3 regions of the Paenarthrobacter sp. YJN-5 genome follow, and region 3 is predicted to be linked to each of the others. Evidence: predicted binding sites of a transcription regulator. Region 3 holds the regulator's gene; each other region holds the start of a gene.

Region 1 (9,877 bases), 1.1 Mb from region 3:
GCTGCCCTGCTGCGCGTTTACTGGGGAGCCCCGGTGGACCCGCTACGGGCCGCGCGCGTCGTCAACGAAACATCAACGCACGACGCCGATCCCGCCGACCTGCTCTTCCTCACCATCACGAAGGCGCTCCTTGCGATGCCGGCAGGCGGCCTGAGCTCCGCCGTCGAGGTTTTGCTGCAGTTTGCCGAAGCGCATCCGGCGCACAAAGCAGAAGCCGAAGCGGCCATCCAGTTCCTCAGTGCCTCCCACGGGCGGGTGCCGCCGCCGGATGCGGGAAGTTCGCCGGATGGAAGTTCCGAGGAGAAGCCCGGAACGCTCGCAGTCCTGACCCGCGCGCTATTGGAGCTGTACAGGTGCAAGCCACTCGAAGCACTCCGAATTGTTGATGAAGCAGAGGATGACGAACTCTTCCCACACCTGCGGCCATTCATCAAAGGCTTCGGACTGTTCGCAGTGGGCAGGGTGGATGAATCGCTGGTCTTCGCGCTCGATTGGCGCGCCGAGGCCCGGAAGAACCTGGACCAGTTTGGCGTGGTGACCAGCAGCTACGTCGCCGCCCACGGGTTGCTGTACAGCGGACACTTCGACGAGGCGGAATACCTTATGAGCAGCGTCTTTGCCATGGGGCGACCGGGCTTCGTGGTGGACATTCTCTATGACGCCATGCTCCGCCTCGCCGGCCTGCGGCAGGCGACCACCACAACCACGGCCACAGTGTCCATTGCCGCGCAGGCGCGGGCGGGAGTGCCCGACGTCGGGCCGTTGCCTGGGGTGGGCAAGGGCGTTTACGTGCTCATTGCCAAGGAGAACCAAAAGCCCGCCGGCTTCGATCGGCAAGCCAGCAGGCTCATCAAGCAGCAGTTGAGGAGCGGCTACACTCTGGAAGCGATGATGGCCGCGATGCTGTTCACCTGCCTCGTCCCCGGGCGTCCGGTGTTGGACCTGCTGCAGCGGATAGTCCGGGAAAGCGGAGTCACCGTCCACGAGCAGTTCACCGCCATCGCCTCTGCCGTGGTGGAGGCAGACCATCAGCTTCTTGGCCTTCTCCTGAAGCATTACGAGCCGGACACGGACGTGTACCAAATCGGCATGCTCCTGAGGAGTGCCCTCAAACGACGCGTGGTGGAAGGGGACAATGCCGCAGCCGAAGCGTTGGCCAAGGCATCGTCATCCTTTGCCGCCAGATTCCCCAGTGCCAACGAACAGCTGGCATTCAACACGTTCGAGGCCAGCTCGCTGACTGAACGGGAGATCGAGGTGGCAGCGCTTGCCGGCTACCTGTCCAACGTGGAGATCGGGGAGAGGCTCAGGATCAGTGCACGGACGGTGGAAAACCACATCTCCAATGCCCTCCGGAAGACGGGAGCCTCGTCAAGGACAAGTTTGTTCATCCTGGTGGGTAATACATTTCCGCCCAAGTGATCCTCGATAGGCTGGCTGGGTGAACAACCCTCCCGCCCTGGCCCGCAGACTCGGTACATTCGACGCTTCCCTCATTGGCCTCGGTTCCATGATCGGAGCCGGAGTCTTCGCGGCCTTCACGCCCGCAGCCGCAGCGGCCGGATCAGGTTTGCTGGTGGGGTTGGTTGTGGCCGCGTTCGTGGCCTTCTGCAACGCGACGTCGTCAGCCCAGCTGGCTGCCGCCTATCCCACATCCGGTGGCACGTACGTCTACGGCCGCGAGCGGCTCGGACCATGGCCGGGTTTCCTGGCAGGCTGGGGATTCGTCATCGGCAAGACCGCCAGCGCCGCGGCCATGGCAATGACCTTTGCCGCCTACGCCGCGCCTCCCGGTTGGGAGCGACCGGTGGCGATTGCCGCCGTCGTGATTCTCACGGCTGTGAACTATCACGGGGTGACGCGGACAGCGGGCCTGACCCGGATCCTTGTCATTGCCGTGTTGGCTGCCTTGGCGGTGGCAGTTGCGGCGTGCTGGGGCGGGTCCGGGCCGGCGCTCGACAACGTGCTGGGCGAAGGGCTGCTGGCGAACGGTTGGTACGGGATACTCCAGTCGGCCGGGCTGCTTTTCTTTGCTTTCGCCGGGTACGCGAGGATCGCGACCATGGGCGAGGAAGTCATGGAGCCGCGGCGGACCATCCCCCAGGCCATCATTATTGCGCTGGGCATCACCGTTGTTGTCTACGCCGTGATCGCCGTGACCTTGCTTTCAGCACTGGGGCCCGACGGCGTGGCCGGTAACCCGACGCCGTTGGCGGCCGCCGTCGAGAGCGGGACCTTGGCGTGGGCCTCGCCGGTGGTGCGCGTCGGGGCTGCCGTTGCCTCGCTCGGCGCGTTGTTGGCACTCATTGCCGGCTTGGGGCGAACGAGTCTTGCCATGGCACGCGAGCACGATCTTCCGCACGCCCTCGCCGCCGTTCATCCCCGTTACAAGGTTCCCCACCGGGCCGAACTCACCATCGCCGTCGTGATCTGCCTGGTCATAGTCGTGGCGGATCTTCGAGGGGCCATCGGGTTCTCGTCGTTCGGGGTGCTGCTGTATTACCTGGTGGCTAACATTGCCGCGTTTACGCAGCCCGACGCGGACCGACGGTATCCGAAGGTGCTGCAGGTTTTGGGTGCGGCTGCGTGCGTCGCGCTGGTTGCTACGCTGCCGCCGCTGTCTGTGGCGCTGGGCGTGGCCATGTTCGTCGTCGGCATCGTGTACCGGATGGTGCGGCTGCGGACTCGATAGGTGGGGCACGGCTCCACCATGGGGTTAGGAACGATGGAGCCGTGCTTTGTGCTCCCTACGCCTGGAACGGATGGGGGTTCCCGCCGGACACCGGGTCTCCCGTTCCGGAAGCACACTCCGAGAGTACGGGCAGATTTTGGGCCTAGGTGTCGGTTTTGTTTTTCTAGGTGGTGGAAGAGGGCTATTCCGGACCCTTTCAGGTGCTTTCGCTTCCCGCGGTCCAAAATTTAGGTGGTCAGAGCGGCTCTCTAGGTGGTGGGGGCTCGTGTTGGCCGCCTGATCGGACCCGGCTGGCAGAATGGCCGTATGACTGACACCCGGGTACCCGCCGTCAAATTGCGCATCACCATCAGCGAAACTGAGCCGGCTATCTGGCGGCAGTTGATAGTCCCGGAGAGCGCAACCCTTGCCGATCTGCACGAGGCGATCCAGGCGGTGTTCGGCTGGAACAACGCACATCTCTACATCTTTTACGGAACGGAGCCCGGGGGAAAGCGGCGAGCCATTGGGATGCTCGACGACGACTCACCGGAAGGTACAGAATCCTCGGCAGAAGTTGGGCTGGTTGAGTTGTTCAACCCGTCCTCGCCCGGTAAGTCGGCGTTCGAGTACGAATACGACTTCGGTGACAGCTGGACTCACCAGATAGATGTCATCGGGGCAGCAGAGCTACCGGCCGATACCGTGCTCTGCACTGGCGGCGCGATGCGCGGGCCGGTGGAAGACTCCGGCGGTGTGCACGGATACGCCAACGTAGTCCGCGTCATAGGAGATCCGAACCATCCTGAACATCGGAATGCCGTTTCCTGGTTCGAAACGGTGACCGGGGAGAAGGCCACCGGGTTCGACCCATCCGCCTTTGACCTGGAGGGCGTGAATACGGCGCTGGATCGACTTGCGCGCAGGCTTTGGGCGAAGCCACCCACGCCGGAAGATAGGAACGAGGTCCTTGCACCCCTCCTCTGGCTTTTGCGGGAAGCCGATCCGGACGGGCTGGACCTCACATCGGCAGGATGGCTTAAACCGGCGATCATCAAGCGGATGATGACTGAACTCAACTGGGACGACGATTGGTTCGGGTCCGGCCGCAACGAGGTCAACATTCCCCATGTCATGGACCTCCGGGAACAGCTGCAACGGTGGAAGCTGCTGCGGAAGAGCAAGAACAAGTTGCTGCTCACTCCTCTGGGCCGTCGTGTGGTGCAGGACCCCGCGGCGCTCTGGGAATTCGTGGTGGACCGGCTCGCGTCCCCGGACACACCTGCGGACGATGTGGTGATGAGGCTCCTTGTTCATTGGGAGCTCACTGGAACAAAACCAGACTGGAGGACGATCGACGAGGTGGTCTGCTCCGAGCTTACTTTCCGCGGCTTTGTCATGAAGGACGGCAACGGCGGCATCCCGTTGGACCTGGCCCGCGATCTCTATTTGGACGTACGGCGGCCCCTTGGCCTGTTGGCTCTTTGGGGCTCCCGCATGTGGAAAGGCCCAGAGCCGAAGCTATCCGACGCCGGCATCAAGTTCTTGCTGGACGTGCAGCGACGCTTGGACGCCAGCCACCGCTGACGTGGCTGAATCGGCAAGGATTCTGCTTGACCCGATTCACCGCCCAACGTGCTCATCGTCCCCACGGCTTCAACGCTCGTCCCGACGGTTGGCCGGCTGCCTTCGAACAGATGCCCTCAAAGGGAAGAGTAGGTAAACAGCAGGTTCTCCTTTTTGTCACAGGCCGGCGATAGACTCACGGTCTACGGACGCGCTGGGGCGTTCCTGATGCTGGGGGTCTTTTCAATGAGTGCAGTCGGGGCTGGATTACGCGCGCTTAGTCACGGACGACGGCGGCGCCCAGCGGCGGTGCGGTCTGTCGCCGTCGGGCTTGGGCTGGCGCTGGTTGGTTCGCTAGGGCTGGTAGGTTCGCCGGCCATCGCGGACGCGGTTACTGACGTAGTTCCCGTCGGCACTAAGCCATCAGCAGTGGCCGTGAACTCCGTGACCGGCAAGGCCTATGTAGCCACGGACTATGGTGTTTCCGTGCTGGACGGTGTGGAGTCAGCGGGGATTCTGTACCAGGGAGACCGACCCATAGACGTTGCCGTGAATGAGGCAACGAACAAGATCTACGTCAGTGAGACCGACGGGTCAGTTGCGGTGGTGGACGGCGTTTCCCGAGCAGTTGCATCCGTGCCTGTTGGCTCGTCGCCGGGTGTTGTCGCGGTCAATCCGGTGACGAACAAGATCTACGTTGGCGTGAAAAGCGGGGTGACCATCATTGATGGTTCCACCTTGGCTACGTCGTCAGTGTCGCTCTCGGGGGGAGCGCAGGACATCGTCGTAAACCCGGCCACCGGCAAGGTGTACGTCCTGTCCGGCGGAACAATCCAGGTTCTGGGACCTGGCGGAACGGTAACTGCCTCCGTCAACATCGGAGCCGGCGGCATTTTGGCGCTCGCGGTAAACCCCGGGACGAACAAGATCTACTTCACAACTCTGGGCCGCTATGGTGCCGGGGTTCGCGTGATCGACGGCGCTACAGACACGGTGACGGATACCATCCCTTCGGCCAACTTGGTCGGTCAGCTTGCCGTGAATCCGGTGACGAACACGGTCTACGTGGCTGGTGACAGCACCTCGATCGATGGCTTTGTTCAAGTCATTGATGGCGCGACGAAGAAGCAGGTCGCCCAGCTCCGGACTGCATCGCGCATTCGGGACATCGTGCTTAACCCGGCCAATAACAAGGCGTACGCGAGCCTGTCCGGCAGGGGAGTGATGGTGGTGGACGGCGACACGCTTCGGATGAGTTCGGTCTTTACGGGCCAGGAGCCCATTGACGCTGCCGTGAACGCAGCCACGGGTCAGGTGTATGTGGCTAACAACAACAGTTCGTCGGTGTCCATCATCGATCCTGACGTCACCGCTCCGGTGAAGAACGACTTCAATGGCGACGCGCACTCGGACGTCCTGGCCCGGGATGCTGCCGGAGCGCTTTGGCTGTATCCGGGCAACGGATCCGGTGGGTGGCTTCCCCGTGCGCAAGTGGGCGTGGGCTGGAACGTGATGACGGTCTTGGTATCGCCGGGTGACTTCAACGGTGACGCTCTGCCCGACGTCCTGGCTCGTGACAGTGCCGGGGTGCTTTGGCTGTATCCGGGCAATGGGTCCGGTGGTTGGCTTCCGCGGGTTGCTGTTGGCCAGGGATGGAACGCCATGACCGAGATTGTCGGCATCGGTTCGTTCTACGGTGGCGGTTTCGCTGACGTTGCAGCGCGGGACGCTAGCGGGACTTTGTGGCTTTACCGGGGAGACGGCCGTGGCGGCTGGCTCCCGCGGATGTGGATTGGGTCAGGTTGGAACGGCATGTCCGAGCTCACTGGCGTAGCGGACTTCAACGGCGACGGCGTCACTGACCTCGCTGCCCGCGACAGCTCCGGCGCTCTGTGGCTCTACCCGCCGAACGGCATCGGTGGATGGCTTCCACGACAGACGATCGGCCAGGGCTGGAACGTCATGAACTCCCTGGTCGGAGCCGGGGATTTCGACGGCGACGGACGGGCCGACGTCCTTGCCCGCAACGCTGCGGGTGAGCTGTGGCTGTACTCCGGCGCCGGAGGAACGGCGTGGCCGTCAGCCAGCCGGGTGGGCACGGGGTGGAACGGAATGACGGCGATTCTGTAAGACGAACATTGTCTCAATGATTCGAGGAATTGAGACACGACTATTAGGACGACGAATGCCCCGGCAAGAGTTGGATACTTGAGACCACTACCCGATGTGGGTTTAGTGACGAAGAACCAATTTCTCGCCGGGGCATTCCTATGTCTTGCTGAGGGAGCCTACTTTACGGCTACGAATACCTTGTCGCTTAACATGCCTGCTCGAATTGCAAGAACGCCGTCTCCGGCTGTCGCGCTCGGAACTTCAAAGGCATCGTTGCCAGTGGCTGTGCCACCCTTGTACAGCGTGCTCAAGTTGTTGATGGAATCGGGTGCCACGACCATCTTTTCGGTCCCGTCCACCGTTGTGCCATCTGCGGTTACGTAATCAACTGAGACGAACATGGGGGTCTGGCCGTTAGGGTCGTCCCCTTTATAAGTGACGGAGTAATTAACCAGAATATACTCCGACCCCGCAGCGGGCGGGTCGTTGAACGAGTTAGCAGCTACCACGGCGTCGGTAGCGGCGAGCGTCACCGAGTTGACTACCACGCGCCATTCGTCAGACTCGATGACCGAGCCGATTGGGTATGGATTCTCTCGGGTTCCAGCACCGGCGTTTGTGTTGGTTTGAGCGCCTGTGGTGGCTCCCGCCTCGTTGGAAGGCGCCACCACAGTGGTATCTCCGCTGCCGAAGGCGTTGTCAAAGGAGGTAGCGACCACCGCGGTGAAGACGATGAACCCTACGATGGTGCCCACAACGGAGGTGATGAGGGCCGCGATTCCCATCCATTTGGCTTTGTCTTTGAGGAAAAGGGAGACGATAGCCAGGATGAAGGCGATGGGAAGCAGGACCCAGCCGATTATAAGAGCGCCAGGAACACACGCAAAGATGAATCCCAGCACTGCGGTTATGAGTGCGATCAGTCCAAGAACATTGAGTTGCTTTTTTGGTGCAACAGGCGGCGCCGGCATTGTATATGCAGGGGCATTACCGGCCTGCTGATAGGGCGGTTGATAAGGGTGGGGCGAGGGATGCTGAGCGCCGTCCCCCGGGAGCTCTGGAGTTGTCATGGCATAACTATGACAGAGCACAACGTTTCCAGGGTTTTTAGACACGAAGCCCCAACATCCCGGCATATTTATGACACCCCGGAGAGTTTATTCTTTTGTGGTATTGACTGAACTCCAGCGCATTTAGTCCCCGCCGCGCGCCTTCTTTAGATCCGCCCGCAGCCCTTTGTTGTCAGCACGCAGCTCGCGGTTGTCTTCCGAGAGCCCACGGTTGTCTTCCACCAATCCGCGGTTCTCTTCCTCGAGTTCCAGCACCAGCTTCACGCCGGCCAGGTTCAGTCCCTCATCAAGGAGCGCCCCGATCCGCCGCAGCGTCTTCAGGTTCCGTTCGCTGTAGCGCCGGGTGCCGCCGTCGGTCCTTTCCGGCGTGAGAAGGCCCTTGCGCTCATACAGCCGCAGGTTCTGATGCCCTGTGCCCACCAGCTGGGCCGCTACGGAGATGGCATAGACACCTTGGTCGTCCCGCGAACCCGGCGCGCCGTCCGGTGCGGAACCCCCGCCCGAAGTGCCCCCGGCACCCGGCCCACCGCCGTCGTACTCCTTGGAAGGCCCCTGTAAACCAGCCATCAAGTTCACTCCAAAAAATCTCTTGAGAAACCACTTGCACCACTCTCATGCGAGTGCTATAAAAAATCTATACCAACCACCACAGATCTGGAAGGTTGGAACCACAACAGAATCGCATCAAGATTTGAAGGAGTGAGAACCACAATGCTGATGCGCACTGACCCGTTCCGCGAATTCGACAGGCTCGCACAACAGGTTTTTGGCACAACAGCACGCCCGGCCGGCATGCCGATGGATGCATGGCAAGAGGGTGAAGAATTCATCGTCGCTCTCGACCTGCCTGGTGTAAGCCCCGAGTCGATTGAGCTGGACGTCGAACGCAACGTCCTGACCGTCAAGGCCGAACGAAAGTCACTCGCCGGCGAGGATACCGAGATGCTCGCGGCTGAACGCCCCCAAGGCGTCTTCAGCCGGCAGCTCATTCTCGGTGACACCCTGGACACCGACGGCGTCAAGGCCAGCTACGACGCCGGCGTCCTGACGCTCCGTATCCCGGTCGCCGAGAAGGCTAAGCCGCGGCGCATCGAGATCTCGGCCAACGGACAACAGCGCCAAGAGATCAACGCATAATCGAACCCGCTCCGCCGGGGCCTCCCCGGGGGTGGCCACCGACGGAGCGCGCAAGCGGGAGCATCAGACCGGCCGCATCGGAAAAATGGGCGCAGGCTTCGCGCCACGCCATAGCGCTTGTTGCGCAGCGGAAACACGGCCCCCGACGTTGCCTCCCGAAAGGATGGCCCCCGTCCGAACTGCGAAGTTCGCCCGGGGGCCATCGCCCAGTCCACAGCAACTTCACGGGAACCGGCCTTGGGGAACAGCCAGCCTGACTACTACGCGATCCTCGGTGTCGAGCCGACAGCATCGGCCCGCGAGATCACCCGCGCCTACCGTTCGTTGCTGCGCCGGCACCACCCGGACACTCGGCAGGCGGACCACGACGGCGGGGCCTCCGAAGCTTCCAACCTCCACCGCTTGCACGCGATTATGCAGGCGTTCGTCGTGCTGTCTGACCCGGTGCGGAGAGCCGAGTACGACCGCACCCGTTCCGGGTCGCCCCGAATCGGCGCCGGGACACCCGTCAACGTCCGCATCCACCGCACGACGGCGGCAACGGAACCACATGCTGCGGGGGAGGACTTCAGGCGTGCTCCGTCTGGAAGCGGCCCCGACCGCAGTGAGCCCCTGATCTTCGGACCCACCCGATGGTCACCCCTTCGCGGCCACCCAACACCAAGGAGACGTACATGAGTGCTTGGCGTTCGTACGATAGCCACCTGATCCCAGCGTTCTACGAGCGCTTCGAGCAACGCTGGGGGAAGGGAACCGCACCATTCCTGGACCCCGAGGTCCACGAGCAGCCCATGCCTCGCGCGCAGTGGATCAACGTGGACACTGGAGCTGCGGTGGCGGTGGTCCCGATCTGGACGGAGGACCCCCAGCACCGCTCCTTCGGAGTCTTCTATCTGCCGCCCTCCGGGGACATTTGGATCCTCCGCCCCGGGCCTACCACGTTCGTTGAGCCCGTTGCCGGCGCTTCACGGGAGCAGGTGTCCCTGCGAAACGATGCGTTCAAGAAGGCCGTGAACCACGCGAAGGAGTTCATCTACGGGCCCCAGCCGTGAGCCAGACCCGCCCAAGGGTGAGATCCCGGCACTTACCGTGCGTCTAAGTGCCGAGAGCTCACCCCTCGCGACGCCCCAAAAGGCAAAAAGAAGGCTGGTGCAACCTGGAGAGTATCCGTAGGTGGTTGCACCAGCTGCTAGTACGACGTTCTGTTATTAGTTGTGACACTTATTCATTGGCCGCTCCTAGTTCCCGGCTTCGACTTTCCGGGCCTTCTGAAGTCTGTGACGCCATCTCCAATTTTACGGCCCTAACGCCCAAATTGCAC
Region 2 (9,877 bases), 860 kb from region 3:
AAACTCATGAGCTGCTGGATGTAGCGGTCAACGCTGCTGAAGCCGCCCCAGAACAGTCCCAACGCCGCCGTGATGACGACGTACAGGATGGCGCGCGGACCGGCGTCGGGGTCTCCTGCGTAGCCGGCCGCCAGCGCCGTTGTGGTCAACGCAGCGAAGTATGTTGTCACCAGCGGCAGCGTGGCTGATATCAGCGAGCCGGCCACCTTCATGATGACGGCGGCGGGCGAGGCTTTGAAACTGACCTTCAGGACCTGCCCGACGGCGCGTGCGTACGGCCGGAGTGCCAGCTTCCGGGGCGGCGCCTTGGTCACCCGGACGGACTCCGGATGCATAGGCCGGCCGCGGCCCGGGCCACCTGGGTTTTCTGACATACGCCCAGCCTATTCCTCCCCTCTGACACTAAGGCACCTGCCGCGAAGGGACCTGCGACTGCCCGCGGAACATGCCCGGACGCAAAGACTCCCCGTGGAACACCACGGGGAGTCTTCGATCGCGTCAATCCTGCAGGGAATCAGCGGGAGTAATTCGGCGCTTCCACCGTCATCTGGATGTCGTGCGGGTGCGATTCCTTCAGGCCTGCAGCGGTGATGCGGACAAACTTGCCGCGCGCCTTCAGCTCCGGAATGGTGGGTGCGCCCGTGTAGAACATGGTCTGGCGCAGGCCGCCCACCAACTGGTACGCCACCGAAGCCAGGGGCCCGCGGTATGCAACGCGGCCTTCGATGCCTTCCGGGATGAGCTTGTCGTCACCGGAAACGTCGGCCTGGAAGTAACGGTCCTTGGAGTAGGACGTGTTCTTGCCGCGTGACTGCATGGCCCCCAGGGAGCCCATGCCGCGGTAGCTCTTGAACTGCTTGCCGTTGACGAAGATGAGATCGCCAGGAGACTCTTCACAACCGGCCAGCAGGGAACCGAGCATCACGGTGTCGGCGCCGGCAACCAGCGCCTTGCCGATGTCGCCGGAGTACTGGAGGCCGCCGTCGGCGATCAGCGGAACGCCGGCCGGAATCGCGGCCTTCGCGGATTCGTAGATGGCGGAGATCTGCGGAACGCCGACACCGGCCACCACGCGGGTGGTGCAGATGGAACCGGGACCGACACCCACCTTGATGCCGTCGGCACCGGCGTCGATCAGAGCCTGGGCTCCCTCACGGGTGGCTGCCTGGCCGCCAATGATGTCAACGTGCGCGGCAACGGGATCGGACTTGAGCCGGGCAATCATGTCCAGCACGCCCTGGGAGTGGCCGTTCGCGGTGTCCACGAACAACGCATCCACGCCGGCGTCGATGAGCTTCATGGCGCGCTCCCAGCCGTCGCCGAAGAAGCCGATGGCCGCACCGACACGCAGGCGGCCCTCATCGTCCTTGGTGGCCAGCGGGTACTGCTCGGCCTTGGTGAAGTCCTTGGTGGTGATGAGGCCCTTCAACCGGCCCTGGTCATCCACGAGCGGCAGCTTTTCAATCTTGTTGGTGGCCAGCTTGTGCGAAGCTTCCTCGCGGCTGATCCCGACGTGGCCGGTGACCAGCGGCATCTTGGTCATGACGTCGCTGACGCTGCGCAGCGGGAAATCCGATTCGGGAACGAAGCGGGTGTCGCGGTTGGTCACGATGCCCAGGAGACGGCCGTCGGTGTCCACCACGGGAAGGCCGGAGACGCGGTAACGGGCGCACAGCTCATCAAGTTCCAGCAGCGTTGCCTCGGGGCCGATGGTCACGGGGTTGGTGATCATGCCGGATTCGCTGCGCTTCACGCGGTCCACATGCTCTGCCTGGTCATCGATGGACAGGTTGCGGTGGACAACACCGAGGCCGCCCTGGCGTGCCATGGCGATGGCCATGCGGGACTCGGTCACGGTGTCCATGGCTGCCGAGAGCAAGGGCGTCTGGACCGTGATGCGCTTGGAGATGCGCGAGGACGTGTCGGCCTCGGACGGGATGACGTTCGTGTGGCCGGGCAGCAGCAGGACGTCGTCGTAGGTGAGGCCTACGAAGCCAAAGGGATCGTGTTCGGGCTGGGTCATGAGTGCGCCTCTTACCTGGGTTTGGGGACTGGAACTGGTAGGGGTTGCAACTGATGACCAGCCCGTCATTACGGGACTGGCCTGTGCAGAAGTGTTGGATAAATACTAGAACCTCCGCGGCGATCGCCATATTCCGTGGCAGCGGAGTGTGAGCAACAGCACTGGCGGCAGGCCGCCGTCGTGCATTTCAACCGCGGACAGCACCCATGGCTACCGGGAAGTAGCCCAACCCGTCGCGGCCAGCAGCCGTTCTTCGAACATGGGAATCATGCTCTGCACATAGGTTTTGGTGAGGTGGTTGTCGTCCTTGTAGACGTACACATTGCCCACCACGGCCGGACACGTACCCTGCGCGCAAATGAAGTCGCTCATGTCCATCAGGTACAGCCCGTCCACCTTGCCCACGTAGTCGTCCAATGGCGAGGACGCCGCCAACGAGTGCTCCAATGGCGCGTTGCAATCGGGGGAATCCGGCCCCTTCTTCTGAACGCACTCGGGCATGTTGATGCTGAAGCGCGGATTGTCCCGTACACCCACAACATCGATTCCGGCATCGGAGAAGGGCTTGATGCCTTCCAGGTAGCCCGGAACCTCTGTCTCAAACGGTTCAGTGACATGGGTCAGGGATGCCACCGTGAACACGGCATCCGGCTTGTGCTCCAGGACGTAGGCGGCGCTGGCTTTGTTGAACGCATTGCAGTCGTCCGGCCGTTCTGTGGACTCCGCACCGAACCGGCAGTTGCCTTTCAGGAGCGTCACGACTTCCCAGCCATGCGCTTTGGCAATCGGGCCCAGTGCCGCCATGTACTGCTGCGCATGCGAGTCACCCAGGACCACGATCTTCTTGGTGGTGACGTCCGGCGGATCGTTCTGGAGGCAGCCCTCCAGCAGAGGATCCGACGGGACGTTATCGCCGGTGCAGAGGCCGTCGATGTCCGCCCATTCATCCTTCATGGCGGCCGGCGCCGGGATGATCTTCGCTTCGGGAGTCGGCTGCCCGGCTTTGTCCGGTGCCAGCGCAGCGGCGCCCGGGGTCAGCTCCATGGGCTGGTCCGCGATCGCCGCCCCCTCAGCCGAGATGGCACCCTGCCAGGCGGTGACAGGCAGCGCGAGCAGGGCACCGCAGGAGGCAATCACGACGGCGGCACGCCAGGAACGCACGTTGGGCCACTCCCAGCGGCGCATGGGACGTTCCACGAACCGGGTGGTGGCCACCGCCAGGATCATGGAAACGGCCATGATGGCCAGTCCTTGCACCAGGTTGGGCGTGGTGGTTTCCGTCACCAGGAGGAAGAACACCAGGACCGGCCAGTGCCACAGGTACAAGGCGTAGGAGTTGTCCCCCACCATGACCAGCGGGCGGGACGCAAGGAAGCGGTCGGCTCCGATCCTGCTTCCGCTTTGCCCTGCCACGATCACTGCGGCCGCGGCCAGGGTGGGCCACAGGGCAACAAAGCCGGGGAACGAACGGTCAACCGTGAGCATCAGCCCGCAGGAGAGCATGGCAGCCAAGCCGCCCCAACCGAGGAACACGCGGAGCTTGGGACCCGGTTTCAGGTACGGCAACGCCAGGGCGAGCAAGGATCCCAGCGCGAATTCCCACAGCCGGGTGCGGGTGTCGAAGTAGGCGTAGCTTTGGTTGTTGGCCGTCTGGTCGATGGAGTACACCAGCGACGCCACGAAGACGGCCCCGAACGCCATCAGGAGCAGAGACCGGTGGCCCACTGCCTTCCTGCCGGGCAAAACCTTGGCAAGGAAGGGCTGCAGCAGGGCCACTGCGGCGAAGATCAACGGCCACAGGATGAAGACCTGCCCTTGGATGGACAAAGACCAGAAATGCTGGAGGGGGCTGGCGCCTGAATGGTTCTGCGCATAGTAGTCCACCGCGGAATCAGCCAGTTGCCAGTTCTGCCGGTACAGCAAAGAGGCCCAGGCCTCCGCCAGAACGTCCGGCCAGCGGCTCTGCGGAACAAACGCCCACGTGGCAGTGAGGACTCCCAGCAGCACAACGACGACGGCGGGCAGCAAGCGCTTGAACACGTGCAGCCAGTGCTGCAGCAGGCGCAGGGGCTTGCCGCCTTCAAGTTTCCTGGTGAAGGACAGCGTCAGCAGGAATGCCGAGATGAGCAGGAATACGTCCACCCCGCCCGACACCCGGCCGAGCCAGATGTGGTACGTGGCGACCATCAACACGGCCAGGGCCCGCAGGCCCTGGACCTCCGGGCGGAAAGTGCGCTCCGCCGTCGTGCTTTTTGTCTGTTCCGTCATTGCGCCCATCCAGTCGCGGCAAACCACCTCTCGGAGAACATGTCGCCCATGCTCTTGACGTAAGTCCGGGACAAGTGGTTGTCGTCAAGGTAGACGAACACGTTGCCGATGACGCTGGGGCACGTGGCTCCGTCGCACAGGAAATCGGTCATGTCCAGGAACGCGGCGTTACCGAAGGTCCCCTGTACTTGGGCGAACGGACTGGTTGGTGCAAGGACATCGGGCTGGTCCGACTTGCACTCGGGACTGTCCACGCCCTTGGCGAGGGCGCACTCGGTCACGTTGTAGTCGTACCGGGGGTTGTCGCGGACGGCCACCACCTGGATGCCGAGGTCGTTGAGGTTGGTGACGGTCTGGTCGAAACCATAAACAAGCTTTTCATCCGGGGACGACGGGGACGCCATGGTGCCCACCATGAACACCGCGTCCGGAGTCTGGGACGCCACGTAGCGGAAGGCCGCAGAGTTGAACTCGTTGCACTGGTCCTCCGCGTCCGGGTTTTCCGGCATGAAATGGCAGCCGCCCAGGAGGAGCGCCGTCACCTTCCAGCGATGCGCTTCAGCCATGGGGCCAAGCGCCGCAAGCCATTGCTGCGAATGGGAATCCCCCAGCACCACAATGTGCTTCACGGCGTCATCGCCAACATCGTTTTGCTGGCAGTTCTCCGCGAGGAGCTTATCCTCGGGTTTGTCGGCGCCCTCGCACGTGCCGTTCAGGCGGGCCCAATCCTCCGGCAACTGCTCGGCCGTGGGCAGGGTCTTGGCTCCCTCGCTCACCAGATCGACGTAACCCGGAAGCAACGCGTGAGCGCCGGGATTGTCATTGAAGGCCTGGGTTTCAGCGGCCTTTTGGTCAAGGTACTGCTTGTACTGGAAGCCCACCATCGGAGTGCTGGCAACTGCCAGGCACACGGCGATGGAGATGGCAGCGCGGCGCCGCTTCACCTCCGGCCACTTCCATTCGCGGAAGGGCTTCTCCACGTACTTGGTGGTAAGGAATGCCAGGCCCAAAGCAAGGGCAATGATCGCCGAGCCGGACAACCAACCGGCGTGGTCCTTGCCGCTCCACGCCAGGTAGATCACCAGGATGGGCCAATGCCACAGATACAGCCCGTAGGAATTGTCCCCCAGGCGGACGAGGAACTTTGAACTCAGGATGCGGTCCACGCCGAGGCGGCTGCCCGTTTGGCCTGCCGCGATGACGGCAACGGCAGCAAGGGTTGGCCACAGGGCGACGAAGCCCGGGAACGCCGTCTGCACCTGCAGGAGGATGCCGCAACTGAGCATCGCGGCGACCCCCGCCCAACCCATCACCACACGGACGGGTTTGGAGAAGTCCAGGGCAGGCAGGATCAAGGCAACCAAGGTTCCCAAGGCAAATTCCCATAGCCGGGCGAACGTATCGAAGTAGGCCACTGCCTGGTTGTTGGCGGTGAAGATGATGGAGTACGTCAGCGAAGCGATGAAGATCAGCGCAAAAACGTAGGCCAACGACGCCCGGTAACGGAGCTGGAACTTCCGGCACACCACTGCCACAGCGGCGAAAATGGCCGGCCACAGGATGAACACCTGCCCTTGGATGGACAGCGACCAGAAGTGCTGGAGCGGACTGGCGAGGCTGTGGTCTGTTGCGTAGTAGTTCACCGCCAGCGTCTGGAGCAGCCAGTTCTCGAAATAGAACAACGACGCCCAGCCTTGGTTCACCACTTCCACCCACCGCGTGGGCGGCAGGAACACAAAGGTGGCGGCCAGGGTGCCGAGCAGAACGACGACGACGGCCGGCAGCAGGCGCCGGAACAGGTGCAGCCAGTGCCTGACCAAGTCCATGGGACGGCGCTGCTTGTAGCGCCCGGTGAACTGGAGCGTCATGAGGAATGCCGAGATCAGCAGGAAGACATCCACACCGCCGGAGACGCGGCCGATCCAGATGTGGTAGCTGACCACCATGAGGACCGCGAGCGAACGGAGACCCTGTATTTCCGGGCGGAACTTTGACTTGGCAACGGGTCCATGAGCCCGCCTGTCGGGACGGGCGGGCTGTTGGATCGTTGATGCAGACACGTTAGGCGATTCCTCAGGGGCTATTTTGCAAAGGTTCCATCATATGCGGTTTGGAGCATGCGACCCAGTCAAGTGGCTTGCCCGGAGGCGCCGGGGAACGTCAATCAGCGCGCCTTGCACTGAGGATCGGGACCGTGCCGGGGCTGCGCCCGGAGTACCAACACTGCTGTGACGAGGCAAAACGATAATAAGGGTACTTAGTCAAGATTACCGACCGCAATGTGACGCATTCCACGCAAAGAATCAGCCGGTTGCCGGGCTTCCGCACCAATGACGTCGGCCGGGACCGGGAGGTGATAGAGCGATGCCCGAAAGCCGGCGGGAGGTGATAGAGGGACGGCCGAAAGCCGGCGGGAGGTGATAGAGGGACGGCCGAAGGCGGGCGGGAGGTGATAGAGGGACGGTTTGCAGCCGCGGCGAGGCAGCAAAAAGCCCCGGCCACTGGGCGTGACCGGGGCTCTCTGGGGCAGGCAGCCTAGTGCTGGTGGCCTGCGTGTGCGTCTTCTTCCTCGGCCGGCTTCTCGGCAACCAGGGTCTCGGTGGTGAGAACCAGGGCAGCGATCGAAGCGGCGTTGCGGAGGGCGGAGCGGGTGACCTTGACGGGGTCGATGATGCCGGCAGCCGTCAGGTCCTCGTACTCGCCGGACTTGGCGTTGAAGCCGTGGTTCGCCTCGAGCTCGGAAACCTTGGCAACCACAACGTAGCCGTCAAAGCCTGCATTCTGGGCAATCCAGCGCAGCGGCTGGGTCAGTGCACGTCGGACGATGCCAACCGCAGCGGCGGCGTCGCCTTCGAGTGCCTTGACGGCCGGGTCCTCGTCCAGGGCCTTGAGAGCGTGGATGAGGGCCGAGCCACCGCCGGAAACGATGCCTTCTTCAAGGGCGGCACGCGTAGAGGAAACAGCGTCCTCGATGCGGTGCTTCTTTTCCTTGAGCTCGACTTCGGTAGCAGCGCCAACCTTGATGACGCCGATGCCGCCGGCCAGCTTGGCCAGGCGTTCCTGCAGCTTCTCGCGGTCCCAGTCGGAGTCGGTGCGGGCGAGCTCAGCACGGAGCTGGGCAACGCGGTCCGCAACGTCCTGCTCGGTTCCGGCGCCGTCAACAATGGTGGTGTGGTCCTTGGTGACGGTGATACGGCGGGCCGTACCCAGCACCTCCAGGCCAACGGTGTCCAGGCTCAGGCCCAGGTCCGGGGAAACAACCTGCGCACCGGTGAGGGTGGCGATGTCCTGCAGCATGGCCTTGCGGCGGTCGCCGAAGCCGGGAGCCTTGACGGCAACAACGTTGAGCGTGCCGCGGATGCGGTTGACGATCAGCGTGGACAGGGCTTCGCCCTCGATGTCCTCGGCGATGATGAAGAGCGGCTTGGAGGCCTGCAGCGCCTTCTCCAGCAGCGGCAGGAATTCCTGCAGCGAGGAGATCTTGCCCTGGTTGATCAGGATCAGGGCGTCTTCGAGGACGGCTTCCTGGCGTTCTGCGTCGGTGACGAAGTACGGGGAAAGGTAGCCCTTGTCGAACTGCATGCCTTCGGTGAGGACGAGTTCGGTCTGGGTAGTGGAAGACTCTTCGATGGTGATGACACCATCCTTGCCCACCTTGCCGAAGGCCTCCGCCAGCAGTTCGCCAACCTCTTCGCTCTGCGCGGAGATGGCAGCGACGTTGGCAACCTGGGTGCCTTCGACTTCGCGGGCGTTCTCCAGCAGGCGGGCGGCAACGGCCTCGACGGAAACCTCGATGCCGCGCTTGATTTCGCCCGGTGCGGCGCCGGCTGCAACGTTGCGCAGGCCTTCCTTGACCAGGGCCTGTGCAAGCACGGTGGCGGTGGTGGTACCGTCACCGGCAACATCGTTGGTCTTGGTGGCGACTTCCTTGGCAAGCTGTGCGCCAAGGTTCTCGTAGGGGTCGTCCAGCTCAACTTCGCGGGCGATCGTCACGCCGTCGTTGGTGATCGTGGGGGCGCCCCACTTCTTGTCCAGGACGACGTTGCGGCCGCGGGGGCCAAGCGTCACCTTGACGGTGTTGGCGAGCTTGTCGATACCGGCCTCGAGGGACCGGCGGGCAGCGTCATTAAACGCAAGCTGCTTTGCCATGGTTGTGTCCTTTCAGAACGGAAAACCCGCACCGCAGGCGGCTGGAAGATATTCCAAGCGGGCCTGCAGCGCGGGATTCCCAGGAAGTTACTTTACGACGATCGCGAGGACGTCGCGGGCGGACAGAACGAGGTACTCGTTGCCACCGGTCTTGACTTCGGTTCCACCGTACTTGGAGTAGATAACGACGTCGCCAACAGCTACGTCAACCGGCACGCGGTTGCCGTTGTCATCGAAGCGGCCGGGGCCGATTGCAACAACTTCGCCTTCCTGCGGCTTCTCCTGTGCGGAGTCCGGAATGACCAGGCCGGAAGCCGTGGTCTGCTCTGCTTCGAGCGGGCGAACAACAATACGATCCTCAAGAGGCTTAATCGAGACCGACACTCGGATCTCTCCTTTTCATGAGCTGATTCATGGACTAAGAACAAGGGTGCCGAGGCGTGCAACCGTCGTCGCGGTGCCGGCAGCGTACCTGGCGGTAGTGGTTAGCACCCTCACGGGGAGAGTGCTAACAAGACTCTATGTAAGGCGTTAGCACTCGGTCAAGGTGAGTGCCAGCATTTCGTCATGGGTGAACCCGGATTACTGCTCCCGGAGGTCCTCGAGATCGTAGTCATCGTAGTCGTTGCCGCCCGCTGTTCCGCGGTTCAGGTAGAGCACGACGCCGGCGCCGACAGCTACGACGCCGGAGATCACCAAACCGATGATTCCCCCTGCACGGGCGCCGCTGTGGAGTTCGCGGATATCGCGGGCCTCGTCCGTCGCGTCGCCAATGTTCTTTCCGGAGACGGAATAGGCAGCTGCATTGAAGGCATCCAAGGCGAAAATAACGATCAACAGCGCCACGCAGACGACGGCGATAACGACGCCGGCGATCAACGCCGGGCGGGCGTAAGTAGAAAGCGACCGGCCGGGGCTATGCTCTTCGGCTCCGGAACGGGCGGAACTGTGGTCGTCCGGATTGTTGGTGTCGGAGGGCTGCGGGGTTGCGGTGTCTTCCATGAAAACAACCCTATCCGGATGACCTGGCCGGTCCCGGCTGCAGGTCATAAACGTTAGGCTGGATGGCATGCCCCACGCTCCCCAGGACCACCTCGCGCCGTTGCTGACTACCGAAGGATGGGAGCTTCTCGCCTCGTTAGGGCCCTACAAAGAGGCCGACGCCATGGCAGTGAACCAGGAACTGCGCAAGGCCGGACACCCGGCAGAGCTGGTCGCCGCGGTCCTTACCCAATCCCGCCTCAGGACCCGTGCGGAGGCAAAGTTCGGTGAGTTCGCCCGGCAAATGCTTTTCACCCAGGCCGGCCTGGAACAAGCCACCAGGCTCAACGTTGCGGCACGTCACGCCGAACGTTTCGCCAGGGCCGGGATTTCGCACGTAGCTGACCTGGGTTGTGGTTTGGGCGCCGATTCCATGGCAATGGCCTCCATGGACAT
Region 3 (9,283 bases):
CACCAGCCCCCGGACTTCCTCCAGGAGCCGCATGATCCGCGGAATGACAGTCGAAGGCCCGGACATGGACAGTTCGTTGCCACGAACGTGGAAATTGACGTCGGGAAACTGATCCTCGATGTAGCGCAAGGCCTCGTCATGGCTGCCCAGCGAGTGAATCATTTGATCGGAGTTGTCGAACGTGACGATTTCCGTGCGCGTGCCCGGTAGCGTGTGCGGGAACTCGGTGGCCGCGGCGTTTCCGTTTCCGGTCCGCAACCGCCCATTCAGGGACTCACTCATAGTGCTGGCCGTACGGCCTGATCTCCTCCGGTTGGTTCAGTCATTATCCATATGTCCGTGGTGCGCCCATCCTCACGGATGCCCGCCTGCGGGAATGCCTCCAATCCTACGCCAGCAGACCGCAGCCCGGCCCCTTTCCGTGGGGGCTTTCACAGCATCGAATCAAGGCCGTTACGAATTTGTCTCAACTCGGCATCGGGCCGATATCAATCCTGTTGCAGTTGCTCCGCTACCCCCAAAAGCCGGCAGGACGCCGTCGTACATGTGCCAAGCTGACAAAGCAGGAAGAAACAGGAACAACACTGTACGCACTACCGGCCGCCCGGAAACGTCGGCCGCGAGGCAAGGAACCCCCATCACCAAGCCGGCAAACAACCAGCAAGGCGCGCAGCGGCGGAGAAAATCCGCAGTAGCGGCGCCTGCGATGCTTGCTGTCCTATTGCTGACGGGCTGCATAGCCAACGGCGGCAACACCCCTGCCACCTCGGGGCCTCCCATCAGCGTCCAGGACGCTCCCGCGAGCAATGCCCCCCTTGAGACAACCCAGGCTTCGACCAAAATTCCCGTCTATTGGATCGGGCGCAGCAAGGACAACGTCTACCTGTACCGAGAGTTCAGGGACATCTCCGGCGATGAGAACCCGGTGACCACGGCGCTTCGGATCATGATGGCGCAGAAGCCCTTGGACCACGACTTCTTCACGCCATGGCAGGATCCCGGAAGCCTGGCCACTTCCATCTCCGGCAAGAACGTCATCACAGTGGACATCTCCCGGGATGCGTTCAACGCCAACCTCGACGCCGGGATGGCCCAAAGAGCCGTACAGCAGCTGGTCTACACGGCGTCGGCGGCGGCGTCCTCCTCGGGCCTGATCAACTCGGGCCAGCAGATCCAGGTAGTCATCCTGGTGGACGGGCACACGGACTTCATGGCGTTCGGGCAGGTGAAGCTGGGCCAGCCCATGGCACGTGATGCATCACTGGTGGCGCCGCTGTGGATCATCGATCCTCAGGAAGATGCCTCGGTGCCCGCGGGTGCGGTGAAGTTCAACGGGCGCAGCACCGACAGTTCAAAGCCCGTGAACTGGCAGATCCTCCAGGACAACGGCTCCGGAACGCGGATCAGCAAGCTTACCGGCCAGGCGAAGCCAACCGGAGATCCCGGACAATACGGGGTGTTCTCTTTCGGGGCCACGCTGAAGCCCGGCAAGTATGAACTCCGGGTTGTCCAGGTGGATGAATCAGGCCGCGCAGACGAGACCACCTTGGACACCCGTCTCTTCAAGGTCGAGTAAGACGTGGCCCGGGTGGTTGGGCCGGTCCGCCGCCCGCTAGCGCCAGCGGCCCAGGATATCGCTCAACAGAACGACGGCGGCCGGTCCGGCCGTTGACGATCGCAAGACGTGGTGGCCCAAAAGCGCCGTCACCGCGCCGGCATCGCTGAGCCTGGTCACCTCACGGGGAGCCATCCCACCCTCTGGACCGACGATCAGGAGGACTTCCCCCGCGGCGTCCGGGCCGCTGTCCGCGAGGATCCCGGCCTCCTCAATCACCGAACGCAGGGAGTTCTTGGCATCCTCGTGGAGGATCACCGCCAGGTCCGCCGCGGCTGCCGCTTTGGCCAAGGCTGTTGTGTCCACCAGGTTCCTGACCTCAGGAATCCAGGCCCGGCGTGCTTGTTTCGCTGCTGCGGTCACTACGGACTGCCACTTTGCGTGCGCTTTCGCGGCGCGATCGCCCTTCCACCGCACAATGGAGCGCTCCGCCTGCCAGGGGATCACAGCATCAATGCCGAGCTCGGTAGCCGTTTCGATGGCGAGTTCGTCGCGGTCTCCTTTGGCCAGCGCCTGCACGAGCACCAACCGGACAGCGGGACGTTCCTCAAAGGCTACTTCTTCCGCAACCACGGACAGCAAGCCTTGCCCTGCCTCGGAGACCCTACCCGTCAGCCTGGCGCCCGCACCATCGGAAATATCCACCGGTTCGCCTGCGGACAGACGCTTCACTGTCACGGCGTGCCGCGCCTCCGGGCCCTCCAGGACAAAGACGGACCCGGACACCAATCCGTCAAGGCTGCCGGTGGGGGCGAAGAATACGGGGTTGCTCACCGCTACAGGTTACCGAGCTTGTCCCGCAGCTTTGCGAACATCCCGCCGCTGGCAACGAGCTTCCCGTCCGTGAACTGTTCTCCGCGGAGTTTGGCGAGTTGACGGAGCAGGTCTTCCTGGGCGGCGTCCAGCTTGGTTGGCGTCTCCACGTGCAGGTGCACTTTGAGGTCGCCGCGGCCGTAACCGCGAAGATGCGTCACGCCGAGCCCGCGCAGGGTGATGATCTCGCCGGACTGCGTACCGGCCTTCACATCGATCTCCTGCGGACCGTCGAAGGTCTCCAGGGTCAACTCCGTGCCCAGGGCGGCTGCAGTCATGGGTACACTTAGCGTGGCGTGGAGATCGTCCCCTTCGCGGATATAGGTGGAATCGCTGTTGACGCGGATCTCCACGTACAGGTCGCCTGCCGGACCACCGGCGGGGCCTGCCTCGCCCTGGCCGGACAGCTGGATACGGGTCCCCGTGGCCACACCGGCGGGTACTTTGATGGTGAGGGACCGGCGGCTGCGGATCCTGCCCTGGCCACTGCACTCGTTGCAGGGATCCTTGATGATGGTGCCGAATCCTTCACAGGATCCGCAGGGCGCGGTGGTCATGACCTGGCCCAGAATGGAGCGCACAGCGCGCTGGACCTGGCCACTGCCGCCACAAATGTCACAACGTTCGGGGTGGGTACCCGGACGGCAGCAGCTGCCGTCACAGGTGGGGCACACAACAGCCGTGTCCACTTCGAGCTTCTTGTTGACGCCGAACACGGCGTCCTTGAGATCAATGCGCACGCTGATGAGGGCGTCCTGGCCACGACGCACGCGGGACGCGGGACCTCCGTGACCCCCGCCCCCGCCGAAGAAGGTGTCGAAAATGTCCTGGAAGGCAAAGCCTTGCCCGGAATAGCCGCCGCCGAATCCGTTGTCCGTTCCGTTTTCATTGCCCGTGGCGTCGTACACCCTGCGTTTTTGCGGGTCTGACAGGACTTCGTAAGCGTGGGTCACGGCCTTGAAGCGTTCGGCGACATCCTCCCCCGGATTCACATCCGGGTGGAGCTTGCGCGCCAACTTGCGGTACGCCTTTTTGATCTCTTCCCCGGTGGCTTCCGGCGAGACTCCCAAAACGTCATAGTGGCTGCTCAAAGTCGGTATCTCTTCCTTGTTGTACTGCGGTCTTTGGTGACGGCCGGTTTCAGCCGCCGAGAATTCGGGAAAGGTAGCGCGCTACGGCGCGGACTGCCGCCATGGTGGTGGGGTAGTCCATACGGGTGGGACCGAGGATTCCAACCTTGGCGCCGGAACCGTAGCCGGTAGCCACCACGGAGGCCTCGGCCAGGCCGTCGTAGGGATTTTCCCGGCCGATGCTCACCGTCACGCCGCGCGGATCATCCCCCATGTCCGACAACAACCGGAGCATGACAACTTGTTCCTCAAGGGCCTCCAGCACGGGTCCTATGCTCAGGGGGAAGTCCACGTTGGAACGGGCGAGGTTGGCCGTGCCGGCCATCAGGATCCGCTCTTCCTTGCTGGTATCGCTGAGGGCCTGGAGTCCGTTGGCCAGCATCTGGGCGAGTCCCCGCAGCTCCGGCGGGCACAACGCCACCACGGACGGCAAGACCTGTGGAAGGAGGTCCATCTGCGTGCCTGCGATGCTGCCCAGGAAGCGTGAACGCAGCGCCATGAGGGCCTCGTTGGCAACGTCGGCACCGGCATCGATGACCTTCTGCCCAACGCTTCCAGTGTCGGCAATCAGCACCACGAGCACTTGCTTTGGCCCGAGGAGAACAAACTCCACATGGCGCACCACGGCGCGCTTGGAGTGCGGATACTGCACGACGGCGACCTGGTTGGTCAGCTGCGACAGGAGCCTGACGGTCCGCTCAAGGATGTCGTCAATATCATCCGGACCCTCAAGCAGGGAGTGGATGGCACGACGCTCAGCGGCCGACAGGGGCTTAACCTGGGAGATCCGGTCCACGAACAGGCGGTAGCCCTTGTCCGTCGGAATACGGCCGGCGCTGGTGTGTGGTGCTGCGATCAGCCCCTCTTCTTCAAGCACCGCCATGTCGTTGCGGATGGTCGCACTGGATACGCCCAGGTGGTGGCGTTCTACCAGGGCCTTGGAACCAACAGGCTCCCGCGAATGTACGTAGTCCTCAACAATGGCACGCAGAACTTCGAGTTTGCGTGGCTCACTCATTCCAACACCTCCTGACAGACCATCCGGCCCATGCACTGATGCACGAGGGACCTTCAGCTGACCCTTTTGCTTAGCACTCGACATGCCCAAGTGCTAACAAGTCTAGTATGGGCCACCGCGTTGCTAGCATTGAAACCGCCCGCGCAGACATCCATGGCAGGCCCGGCGGCGACTGCGGCCCGGCAGCCGTCCAAGCCCGAAGAGTTAGGTCATTCCTTGGCTTATGACACCTGGGGTCCACAGGACCTGACCGCTCCTGCCCAACGCCGGCTACCGGAGGTACCCGTGCAACGCGGGATGGTGCTGGAGGATGCCCAATCCGGTTGGGTGGGTGCGGTCACCCGCGTGGAAAAGTCCGGCGGGATGCACATCGTAGCCCTCGAAGACCGGCGCGGAAAAACCAAGTCCTTCCAGCTGGGCTTCGGCTTCCTGCTGGAAGGTCAGCCCATCCGGCTCCTGCCTCCCGCGCCCAAGGCACCCGCCACTGCAGCCTCCCCCACACGGACAGCCTCGGGTTCCGTGCGCGTCAGTGGCCAACGCGCCCAGGTGGCCAAAGCGAGCCGTATCTGGGTGGAGGGCAAGCACGATGCGGAACTCGTGGAAAAAGTATGGGGTGACGACCTCCGCGTGGAGGGCATCGTCGTCGAGCCCCTGCACGGGGTGGATGACCTCAAAGCCGCGATAGCAGCCTTCAACCCCGGCCCGGGGCGCAAGCTGGGAATCCTCGTGGACCACCTCGTAGCCGGCTCCAAGGAATCGCGGATCGCCGCCGAAGCGATGACTTTGCCGGGCGCTGCCGGTAACGTCCTGATCGTGGGACACCCCTACGTGGATGTCTGGCAGGCGATCCGGCCCAAGGTCCTTGGCATCGCCCAATGGCCCGATGTTCCCCGCGGTACGGACTGGAAGACGGGGATCCTGCGCGCTTTTGGCTGGCCGCACGAGACTGCAGAGGACATCGGACTCGGCTGGCAGCGCCTTTTGGGCGCGGTCCGCACCTACGCCGACCTTGAAGCATCCCTCCTGGGCCGCGTGGAGGAAGTCATCGACTTCCTCACCGCGGCCTGACTCCAGCGCTGGGCGTCCGACGGCGGCGGGCGGCGGGTTGGTCCCGGAACAGCCCCGGACCCTATATTCTGGGACAGCAACACCGCAGCATTTTTAAAGCAAAGGGAACCAACGTGTCAGAGAACGCCCCAGAAGAACCGGGCAGGGCCGCAGGTCAGCCCCAGTACCATGGCGCGCCTGCAAACGCACTCCCTCTCACAGCCAGCGAAGACCGCCAGTGGGCAACCCTGGCGCACTTCGGTGGAATCCTCGGGTGCCTGCCCTCGCTGCTGATCTACTTGATTTTCCGCGACAGGGGTCCCTTTACAGCGCAGGAATCCAAGGAAGCGCTCAACTTCACGCTGCCGCCCACCATTGCAGCGGCCGTAGCGAACATCCTCGTGCTGCTACCGGTTGTAGGGAACATCTTTGCCGTCATCGCCACGGCAATCTGGGTGGCACTCACGTGCTTCTCCGTCTCCGCCGGCATCCGCGTGAACCACGGCCAGCCGCACCGCTACCGCTTCAACCTTCGCTGGATCAAGTAGCGGCGACGCCGATCTTTCCGCAGGGCCGATCTTTCCGGAGGTCAGTCCGGCAGGATGCGCCGCACTACCGCATCGGCCAACAAGCGTCCCTTAAGGGTCAGCACCAAGCGACCTTGGAAGGCCGCAGCAGGTTCGGCCAGGCCATCGGCTATCAAACCCGCCACAGCACGCCTGCCGTCCTTGTCCAAGCCATCTATGGCCAGGCCTGACACAAGCCGCGCCTCCAGCATGATCCGCTCCACATCCCGTGTTCCGGCGTCGAGCGTTTCCCTGCCCGCAGCCGGAGATTCGCCGGCCACCAGGCGGGAAGCATAGGCAGCGGGGTGCTTGACGTTCCACCACCGGACGCCACCCACATGGGAATGCGCTCCGGGGCCGATACCCCACCAGTCGTCGCCGCGCCAATATGCCAGGTTGTGGCGGCAGGCCTGCTCAGGTGTCCTGGCCCAGTTGCTGACCTCATACCAGCCCAGGCCGGCTTGCGAGATCAGCTGGTCGGCAAGTTCATACTTGGCCGCGTGGTCGTCGTCGTCGATGCCGGGCACCTCGCCACGGCGGATCTGGGCGGCAAGCTTGGTCCCCTCCTCCACGATCAAGGCGTAGGCGCTGATGTGGTCGGGCTCGTAGGAGAGCGCGGTCTCCAACGACGCCCGCCAGTCGGCCATGGACTCCCCCGGCGTCCCGTAAATCAGGTCCAGGCTGACGGCCAGCCCTGCTTCCCGGGCCCACTGAACAACTTGGGGGACACGGCTGGGCGTGTGGGTCCGGTCCAGTACCTTGAGGACGTGCGGGACTGCCGACTGCATGCCAAAGGAGACACGGGTGAAGCCGGCGTCCTTGAGGACCTGCAGCGACTCACGGGTTACCGAATCCGGGTTGGCCTCCGTGGTGACCTCAGCGCCGTCTTCCAGTCCCCAATGCCCCACTGCGGTCCGCAGTATCTCCGCGAGGTCTTCGGCCGGCAGCAGCGTGGGCGTGCCACCGCCAAAGAAAACGGTACTCATGGGACGCCGCGGCAGGCCTGAATCCTCAAGCACTTTTGCGGCGAAGTCGACCTCCGACGCTGCGGTACCTGAGTAGGCAGCTTGTGAGGCTCCCCCGCCCAGCTCAGTGGCGGTGTAGGTGTTGAAATCGCAGTAGCCGCACCGCACCGCGCAGAACGGTATGTGGACGTACAAGCCGAACTTCCGGCGCCCGACGTCGGCGAGCACCTGCGACGGCAGCAAGCCGTCAGCAGGTGCCGGGTCGCCCAAAGGCAGGACGCTTGGCATTTACTTCTTTGCCTTGTCCTTCGACTCGTCAGTGGTGAGGGCAGCGATGAAGGCTTCCTGCGGCACCTCGACGCGACCCACCATCTTCATGCGCTTCTTGCCTTCCTTCTGCTTTTCCAGCAGTTTGCGCTTACGGGTGATGTCACCGCCGTAGCACTTGGCAAGAACGTCCTTGCGGATGGCCCGGATGCTCTCGCGGGCGATGATGCGGGAGCCAATGGCAGCCTGGATGGGCACCTCGAACTGCTGCCGGGGAATGAGCTCGCGGAGCTTCCCGGTCATCATCACACCATAGGAATAGGCCTTGTCGCGGTGCGTGATGGCACTGAACGCGTCCACTTGTTCACCTTGAAGCAGGATGTCGACCTTGACGAGGTCGGCCACTTGCTCGCCGTCGGCCTTCCAGTCCAGCGAGGCGTACCCGCGCGTCTTGGACTTCAGGAGATCGAAGAAGTCGAACACGATCTCGGCCAGCGGGATCCAGTAACGGAGTTCGACACGGTCCTCGGACAGGTAGTCCATGCCCTTCATCTGGCCGCGGCGGCTCTGGCACAGCTCCATGATGGCGCCGACGAACTCGTTGGGCGCCAGGACGGTAGCGGAGACCATCGGTTCGCGGACCTCGGCGATCTTGCCTGTGGGGTACTCGCTGGGGTTGGTGACATGGACAACCCGCTTGTCTTCCAAGGTGACCTCGTACTCCACGTTGGGAGCAGTAGAGATGAGGTCGAGGTTGTACTCGCGTTCCAAACGCTCGCGGGTGATCTCGAGGTGCAGCAAACCGAGGAAGCCGACGCGGAAACCGAAGCCCAGCGCAGCTGACGTTTCAGGCTCGTAGACCAGGGCGGCGTCATTGAGCATGAGCTTTTCCAAGGCGTCGCGGAGTACCGGGTAGTCCGTGCCGTCCAAGGGGTAGAGGCCGGAGAAGACCATCGGCTTCGCATCGGCGTACCCGCTGAGCGATTCCGAGGCCGGTTTGGCCTGGTTGGTGACAGTATCGCCAACCTTGGACTGGCGGACATCCTTCACGCCGGTGATGAGGTATCCCACCTCGCCTACGCCCAGGCCCTTCGACGGGGTGGGCTCAGGAGAGCTCACGCCGATTTCGAGGAGTTCGTGGGTTGCACGGGTCGACATCATCTGGATGCGTTCGCGGGGGTGGAGCTTGCCATCCACCACGCGAACATAGGTGACCACGCCACGGTACGTGTCATAGACCGAGTCAAAGATCATGGCACGCGCGGGGGCGTCCGGATTGCCAACAGGTGCCGGAAGGTCGCGGACGATCTTGTCCAGCAGAGCCTCGACGCCTACGCCCGTCTTGCCGGAAACCTTGAGGACATCTTCCGGATCTCCACCGATGAGGTTGGCAAGCTCAGCCGCGTACTTCTCCGGTTGCGCAGCGGGGAGGTCGATCTTGTTCAGCACCGGAATGATGGTGAGGTTGTTCTCCATAGCCAGGTAGAGGTTGGCCAGGGTCTGGGCTTCGATGCCTTGGGCAGCGTCAACCAGCAGCACTGCTCCCTCGCAGGCTGCCAGGGAGCGGGATACCTCATACGTGAAGTCCACGTGGCCCGGGGTGTCGATCATGTTCAGGGCATAGGCCGTGCCGTCAACCTCCCAGGGCATGCGGACGGCCTGTGACTTGATGGTGATGCCGCGCTCACGCTCGATGTCCATGCGGTCCAGATACTGGGCTTTCATGTCGCGCTGTTGAACGACGCCGGTGTACTGCAGCATGCGGTCGGCCAAGGTGGACTTACCGTGGTCGATATGGGCAATGATGCAGAAGTTCCGGATGATGGCCGGATCTGTTGCGGCGGGCACCGGTGCGGTGCGGG

The links. The regulator HrcA, encoded in region 3, represses chaperone genes, less so after heat shock. The targets are predictions, from matches to a motif close to TTNGCACTCGNNNNNNNCGAGTGCNAA.
Region 1: a site for HrcA is predicted at 8,020-8,046, ahead of HMI59_RS15645 (Hsp20/alpha crystallin family protein). Genes of this name have one in related genera too.
Region 2: a site for HrcA is predicted at 8,972-8,998, ahead of groES (co-chaperone GroES). Genes of this name have one in related genera too.

What each region holds. Positions count from the first base shown of each region.
Region 1 is NZ_CP053544.1:3,353,455-3,363,331, reverse strand. It holds gene HMI59_RS15675 (helix-turn-helix transcriptional regulator) at 1-1,422, shown strand, start outside; gene HMI59_RS15670 (APC family permease) at 1,442-2,692, shown strand; gene HMI59_RS15665 (plasmid pRiA4b ORF-3 family protein) at 2,999-4,258, shown strand; gene HMI59_RS15660 (FG-GAP-like repeat-containing protein) at 4,547-6,367, shown strand; gene HMI59_RS15655 (hypothetical protein) at 6,526-7,419, opposite strand; gene HMI59_RS15650 (MerR family transcriptional regulator) at 7,543-7,986, opposite strand; gene HMI59_RS15645 (Hsp20/alpha crystallin family protein) at 8,131-8,556, shown strand; gene HMI59_RS15640 (J domain-containing protein) at 8,794-9,234, shown strand; gene HMI59_RS15635 (hypothetical protein) at 9,231-9,608, shown strand.
Region 2 is NZ_CP053544.1:1,365,574-1,375,450, reverse strand. It holds gene HMI59_RS06515 (ABC transporter ATP-binding protein) at 1-335, opposite strand, end outside; gene guaB (IMP dehydrogenase) at 515-2,023, opposite strand; gene HMI59_RS06505 (acyltransferase family protein) at 2,234-4,291, opposite strand; gene HMI59_RS06500 (acyltransferase family protein) at 4,288-6,351, opposite strand; gene groL (chaperonin GroEL) at 6,827-8,440, opposite strand; gene groES (co-chaperone GroES) at 8,528-8,824, opposite strand; gene HMI59_RS06485 (hypothetical protein) at 9,023-9,442, opposite strand; gene HMI59_RS06480 (SAM-dependent methyltransferase) at 9,510-9,877, shown strand, end outside.
Region 3 is NZ_CP053544.1:2,229,534-2,238,816, reverse strand. It holds gene HMI59_RS10670 (PhoH family protein) at 1-282, opposite strand, end outside; gene HMI59_RS10665 (GerMN domain-containing protein) at 707-1,576, shown strand; gene HMI59_RS10660 (16S rRNA (uracil(1498)-N(3))-methyltransferase) at 1,613-2,389, opposite strand; gene dnaJ (molecular chaperone DnaJ) at 2,392-3,519, opposite strand; gene hrcA (heat-inducible transcriptional repressor HrcA) at 3,569-4,576, opposite strand; gene HMI59_RS10645 (DUF3097 domain-containing protein) at 4,793-5,644, shown strand; gene HMI59_RS10640 (DUF4870 domain-containing protein) at 5,758-6,171, shown strand; gene hemW (radical SAM family heme chaperone HemW) at 6,213-7,442, opposite strand; gene lepA (translation elongation factor 4) at 7,443-9,283, opposite strand, start outside.